Regions from separate parts of the Pseudoalteromonas sp. MMG022 genome, predicted to be linked through region 1. Evidence: predicted binding sites of a transcription regulator. Region 1 holds the regulator's gene; each other region holds the start of a gene.
The links. Region 1 encodes FliA, which starts transcription of late flagellar genes. Its sites were predicted from a motif close to CTAAAGNTNNNNNNNNNNNNGCCGATA; they were not measured.

Region 1 (2,278 bases):
AACATTCGAGACCTGTACCAGTAGCGTCTCAGACAGTAGGAATGTATGATTAACACAGTATTAGATCAAGCAAGTGGCCTGCGTAAAATGAGTCAAAATAGTAATCACGGTGTTAAGGTTATAGCGGTAACGGGCGGTAAAGGCGGAGTGGGTAAAACCAATGTATCTTTGAATACCGCAATTGCGCTGGGCCAGCAAGGAAACCGGGTATTGGTACTCGATGCCGACTTGGGGTTGGCAAACTGTGATGTGATGTTGGGTTTAAGAGTCGAAAAGAATTTGTCACACGTTTTGTCGGGCGAATGCGAATTAGACGAAATATTGGTAGAAGGTCCTGCTGGTATAAAAATCGTTCCTGCAACATCGGGCTCACAAAACATGGTGGAGTTGACGCCTGCTGAACATGCTGGCTTAATTCGCGCATTTAGTGAACTCAATACTGAGTTTGATATCTTAATTGTCGATACTGCCGCAGGTATTTCCGATATGGTATTAAGCTTTTCTCGTGCTGCACAGGATGTCGTAGTGGTGGTGTGTGATGAGCCAACATCTATTACTGATGCCTATGCACTAATAAAAGTATTAAGCCGTGAGCATGGCGTTTATAGATTTAAAATTGTGGCTAACATGGTGCGTAGTTTACGAGAAGGACAGGAATTGTTTGCTAAACTGTCTAAGGTAACAGACAGGTTTTTAGATGTGGCTCTAGAACTTGTTGCAACGATCCCGTTTGATGAAAATATGCGGAAGTCTTCAAGACGTCAAAAAACCATCGTAGAACTCTTCCCTAACTCACCAGCAGCAGTTGCATTTAGAGGTCTAGCTAGCAAGGCCGTGAAATGGCCCATTCCACATCAACCGTCAGGGCATCTTGAGTTTTTTATTGAACAACTTGTCAATGGGTAACTATGGCATCATCGGTGAGTAAAGCGATGGGGTATCAAACATCAGAACATCTACATAAGGTGGTAGAGAGACATGCGCCACTTGTAAAAAAAGTGGCATGTCACTTATTGGCTCGGCTGCCTGCTAATATTTTGCTAGATGATTTGATGCAATCTGGCATGATTGGTCTGATTGAAGCAACCAAGAACTTTGATGCCTCAAAGGGAGCAAGTTTCGAGACTTTTGCTGGCATTCGCATTCGTGGCGCTATGCTGGATGAAATTCGTCGAGGCGACTGGGCACCTCGTTCAGTGCACCGTAAAAGCCGCATGGTTGCAGAAGCTATTGCTGAACTTGAATCCCTCCTCAATCGAGAACCAAAAGATACTGAAATAGCTGAAAAACTTGCTATTACTCTGGATGAGTACCATCATATTCTACATGATGTAAATACCAGTAAAGTTATAGGTATTGAGGACTTAGGTGTAGATGAAGACGTCATTTCGCCTGCAGACAATGATTTATCGCTAGACAAACCATTTAATAACGTTAAAAATGAACGCTTTAACGAATCGTTGGTGGCAGCGATAAAATCTTTGCCAGAAAGAGACGCCCTAGTGTTGTCGCTTTATTACAACGATGAAATGAATTTAAAAGAAATCGGCCAGATACTAGATGTAAGTGAATCTCGTGTTAGCCAAATTCATGGGCAGGCAATGATAAGGCTTCGTGCCAAGATCAATGACTGGGTAAATTAGAGTAAAAAATAATAGGTTCAAACCTCACTGGAGGATGTTTTGGATAAAAACATGAAAATTCTCGTGGTTGATGATTTTTCTACAATGAGGAGAATAATCAAAAACCTGCTAAGAGATTTAGGCTTTACCAATGTACAAGAAGCTGACGATGGCAGTACTGCGCTTCCAATGCTACAAAATCAAGACTTTGATTTTGTGGTAACTGATTGGAATATGCCTGGTATGCAAGGGATAGATCTGCTGCGCGCGATTAGAGCAGATGAGAATCTTAAGCATATCCCAGTGTTGATGGTAACAGCGGAAGCAAAGAAAGAACAAATCGTAGCGGCTGCCCAAGCTGGGGTTAATGGTTATATCGTTAAGCCTTTTACAGCAGGAACACTGAAAACTAAGTTAGAAAAAGTGTTTGAACGTTTAGGCTAATTAATAAGAAGGAGAGGCTAATGTCAACGCCTTCTGTGCCTCAGATCAGCCTTGAGCAGGCAAAGCAGCTAGTTGCTTATTTGGAACAAGGTGAACAAGAAAAGGCAGATCAATTAATTTTGGAAGCTGCCAACAAAGAGCAATCAGAGTTGTTTGCTGAGGTGGGTAAATTAACTCGCCAACTGCATGAATCTTTGAAAAACTTTGAACTC
Region 2 (2,278 bases), on a different contig from region 1:
ATTAAAATCACGGCGAATCACTCGTGAAATACATTAATACTTTTGTCGCTTATATGATCGCTTTTTTTGTCAAGATTAAAAATTACCCATTGGTATTAAAGTGCTTGTAGGAGTGGGTACATGCTGAAGAGTGTGGTCTATTTAATAATGCAAAGGCACAAGCGACCAACATAATATTATGTTGGTCGCTTAAAATTAATCATTGGTGAGCTTTTCAATCGCTAGAATCAGTAATAGTCCAGCCACTGCCAGCGCAATGCATATTCCAGTTTGCGGTGCCATACCAGTTACAGCAGCAAACTCCATTGGACTTACATTTTGCTGCAACAGGGGCTTTTCGATGCCACTGGAGTTGATGTAAGTTGATATCACTGTTTTCCAAGGCCAGAGTAAATTCAACGATCCCAATAAAAACCCTGCTAGCAATGAAAATGTTACCTGTTGGTACCTATCCAATAACCAAGATAGAAAACGAGAAAAAGCCATCAGCCCTACCACACACCCCATCAAGAATAGGCCCACCAACAGCAACTCTTTTTGTGTGACAGCTTTAAGCACATGCCCGTACATACCGAGAAGCAACAAAATAAAACTGCCCGAAATACCGGGTAAAATCATGGCGCACACCGCGATTGCACCAGCAACAAAAAACATCCACCAGTGGGGTTGAGCTTCACTTGGTGCCAGTGTCGTAATCACAAAAGCGATCACTGCTCCTAAAAAGCAACTTAGTATCGTTTGCCAACGCCAATGAGTGACTTGCTTAGCCACATGAATAAACGACGCCACGATCAACCCAAAGAAAAATGACCACACCAAGATCTGATGATTAGCTAACAAATACGTGATTAACTTTGCTAACGATGCTGCACTTGTTATTAAGCCAGCAAATACAGCCAACAGAAAAGAGCCGTCAATATGACGCCAGCACGCTTTTATACCATCGTTTTTAAGTATGCCCAGCGCGGCTAAATCCACGCTTTTTATGGCATGTAAAAAACGTGAATATATTCCAGTTATAAACGCGATAGTACCGCCGGACACACCTGGTACAACATCCGCAGCGCCCATTCCGGCCCCTTTCAAAAATAACCAAACATAGTCTCTTTTGGAATCACAATGCTTTGTCACTTATCTACTCCATCTTTAATTTGGGCTTAGTCTAACGGAAAATGATGCTAGCAAACAGCGCCATAAAGCGATGACTGCAATATTCAGAGTAAGGTAATTTGATTAAATAAAATCGCGCTGCTGCCGATACACTGATATGAGCCAATTTTCAAACACATTGTTATGAAGTTTATTTTGCTAGTTTTAAGCATAATCCTTGTAACGACAAGCAGTTATAGCCGCGCAGAATCTGCACAATTTATTATGCCACCGGCTCGAACCAACGTAGAGCAAGGTGACCTCAATAAATACTTTGCTAAGCAACTTATCGAGCTAGAAACTGATCAAGGCAAAGTACTAGCGTTATTTTCTCCCTATATGAGTGCGATAAAACGTGGTGTTGTTGTTATGCTGCCAGGCGCAGACCAAGGACCATTATCACCCCACGGTCTGGGCTACCTTTCTCAAGCCCTCACAGATGATGGCTTTGATACCTATGCAATTCAAACTCCAGAGCTGAATTGGCAGGCAGGGATGTTTACACCCGACGACAGTGCGCAGGGTAATACATCTGAATACCAAGGCCCTTGGTCAGAGGCGATGTTAGACGAATATAAAGAGCACTTGCTGGCAAGCTTTGAGGCGTTGCAGCAAACCCTAGATTTGAACTCTGAGCAACAATTTGTTGTTATTGCAGCCGGAACCAGTGCGGGGGTGTTTTCAGAACACTTAGCAGCTTTGCCAGACATTGAAATTGATGCCCTAATCACCCTTAGTGCACAACTCCCTAATATCAAAAGAAATAAACACTTGCCAGCGGTTCTTTCTTTGGTTGGTCCGCCACTTTTAGACATTGTCTATTCACAAGATAATCAGACCCTACTAGACAACGCACAGCAAAGAATGCGTTGGGTCAAACGCAATAACAAGTATGATTACCGCCAACGTGAACTCTTTGGCGCAAGCAATGAACCGATGCAGCACCAGCGTTTGAGAAAGGAGCTTAACGGTTTCTTACGACGCTTGTGATCAGCTTGCTTTTTTCAAGAACTCGTAAGCGGACTGAATATCTTGGCTTTTGCGTTTAGCCACCTCCATCATGTGCTCAGGTAAACCCTGTGACACCAATTTATCGGGGTGATGCTGAGCCATCAGCTTGCGGTACGCG
Region 3 (2,278 bases), on a different contig from region 1:
AGATAAAAAAGCCTCGTTACTACGGGGCTTTTTTATTACTGATTGTTTAACTTACTTGCGCTTTAAAAATACACCAGATTCAACATGATGTGTGTATGGAAATTGATCGAAAATAGCGATACGAGAAATGCTGTGCGTTTCACATAACAACTCCAAGTCGCGCTCTAACGTATCTGGGTTGCAAGAGATATAGATAATATTGTCGTAGTTTGCTACTAGGCGACAGGTCAACTCATCCATACCTGCACGAGGCGGATCGACTAGAATGGTCTGACAGTTATAATCTTCTAAGTTGATACCGTTGAGTCTTGAAAAACTGCGCTCACCTTTCATGGCCTGTGTAAACTCTTCGCTCGACATACGAATGATATCAAGGTTCTCTACATTGTTTGCGGCGATATTGTATTGTGCAGAGTGCACAGAGGACTTAGATATCTCAGTAGCCAGCACTTTATCAAACGAACTTGCTAAGGCGATAGAAAAATTACCATTGCCGCAATACAGTTCTAATAGATCATTTTGCAAAGGTTCACAAATTGATTGTGTCCAAGCGAGCATTTTCTCATTGACCTTAGCATTGGGCTGAGTAAAGCTGTTCTCTACTTGTTGATAGGTATATTCTTTACCATTGACGTTTAACACTTCGGTGACAAAGTCACTGCCAAAAACTACTTTCTGCTTACGTGCTCGGCCAATAAAATCTATTTTATAGATCTGTTGTAGCTCAGTGCGCAGTTGTTCCATAGCGGCTTGCCAGTTGTCATCAAGTGCTTTGTGATAAAGCAGGCTTACTAAGATTTCACCGCTAAGTGTAGAAAGGTAATCTATTTGGAATAACTTGCGACGCAACACTTCATTGTGGCGTAACTTATCCATCATGACTTGCATGATTTCTGAAATGAGTGGCGCAGCAGGATCAAATGTATCAACGCGGATCTTTTGTTTGGTTTGTTGATCAAACATAATGTGGAATAAGTCTTCTCCCTCATGCCACACTCTAAACTCAGCTCTTTGGCGGTACTGTGTTTTTGGCGAATCATATACTTCAAGCTTAGGTGCGTTAAAGCGGGCAAATTGCTCGCTGATGCGCAACTGTTTTTCGTTCAGTTGCTGTGTATAAGTGGAAGTATCGATGTGAATGACAGCCATAATTAGAAAGTACCTTGCAAAATAGAGACGCGCTATTTTAGGGAGCATTGTGGATTTGTCCAGTTTATCGCATAAAAATTGTTTCTTTTTTATACTAAATACACTATAGCTTCGTGAGTTTTAGCCGATAACAAGGAACGAATAGCTGTATTAACAGCCGGCTGAACGCGATATTTGGAGCCAGAACATGAAAATTGGACAAATACATCAACTACTTAATCCTGGAATGATTAATAAAGCGAGTAAACATGGGATGTTACTCCCAAGTGCAAAATTTAACGTAGACAGTTACTCTGGTGACAAGGGTAAGCTTGCTGCAATGGTACTTGACGATAAACTTGCACAGGCTTTGGGCATAGAAAAAAAGCAAGACAAAGAGAAACCTTTGTTTGATTTCGAGGCTATCACAAAAAATGTGTTGGACTTTGTAACGGCAGCGGTCAACAAAGCGAAAGTGAACGGCAAAGACGATGATACCTTAAAAGAGATGCTTGGCGCTGCTCGTAAAGGTGTGCAAATGGGAATAGACGAGGCCACTGAGGAACTTAAAGGTGTTAATGCCTTTAATGATGATATTGAGCAGGGCATAGAGAAAGCCAAAGAAGGCATTTTCAAAGGACTCGATGAATTTGAAGAGTCTTTGTTTGATCCCAAGCCTGAGTCAGTACAGGTGAGTGAGGCTCAGTTTGCCAGTTTGTCTAATCAGGCTGAATATAGTTTCACAACCGCAGAAGGTGATGAAGTTAAAATTACATTTAGTGATGCACGTTCACAAACTAATGCTGCAAGCTACAGCCAAAAGGGTAACGATCATGGCTTGGCTGTTGGCCAACAAACTCGGCACGAAGTAAGCTTTGCCATCGTGGTAAATGGTGAGTTAAACCAAGAGGAACAACAAGCGATCAACGAAATGATGGCAGATGTTCGCAATGTGAGTGATAGCTTTTTTGCAGGAGAGTATGATGACGCGTTTGAAAAGGCTAAAGAGCTGAACATAGACAATGATCAGATAGCTAACTTCACTATGGATCTACGTCAAACAAAAACATCAGCTGCGATTAGCCAGTATCAACAATCAAATCCTTTAAAAGAGATAGAAAAATCTTTGCAGCCATTGGATAAGCAGTTG

Region 2: L1070_RS10385 (DUF3530 family protein) is a predicted target of FliA. The motif match lies at 1,234-1,260, and genes of this name have one in related genera.
Region 3: L1070_RS17735 (DUF5610 domain-containing protein) is a predicted target of FliA. The motif match lies at 1,253-1,279, and genes of this name have one in related genera.

What each region holds. Positions count from the first base shown of each region.
Region 1 is NZ_JAKFZQ010000003.1:225,790-228,067, forward strand. It holds gene flhF (flagellar biosynthesis protein FlhF) at 1-53, shown strand, start outside; gene L1070_RS04250 (MinD/ParA family protein) at 46-906, shown strand; gene L1070_RS04255 (RNA polymerase sigma factor FliA) at 909-1,643, shown strand; gene cheY (chemotaxis response regulator CheY) at 1,683-2,066, shown strand; gene L1070_RS04265 (protein phosphatase CheZ) at 2,087-2,278, shown strand, end outside.
Region 2 is NZ_JAKFZQ010000009.1:76,761-79,038, reverse strand. It holds gene L1070_RS10390 (DUF368 domain-containing protein) at 196-1,071, opposite strand; gene L1070_RS10385 (DUF3530 family protein) at 1,294-2,139, shown strand; gene djlA (co-chaperone DjlA) at 2,140-2,278, opposite strand, start outside.
Region 3 is NZ_JAKFZQ010000025.1:1,783-4,060, reverse strand. It holds gene trmA (tRNA (uridine(54)-C5)-methyltransferase TrmA) at 52-1,149, opposite strand; gene L1070_RS17735 (DUF5610 domain-containing protein) at 1,337-2,278, shown strand, end outside.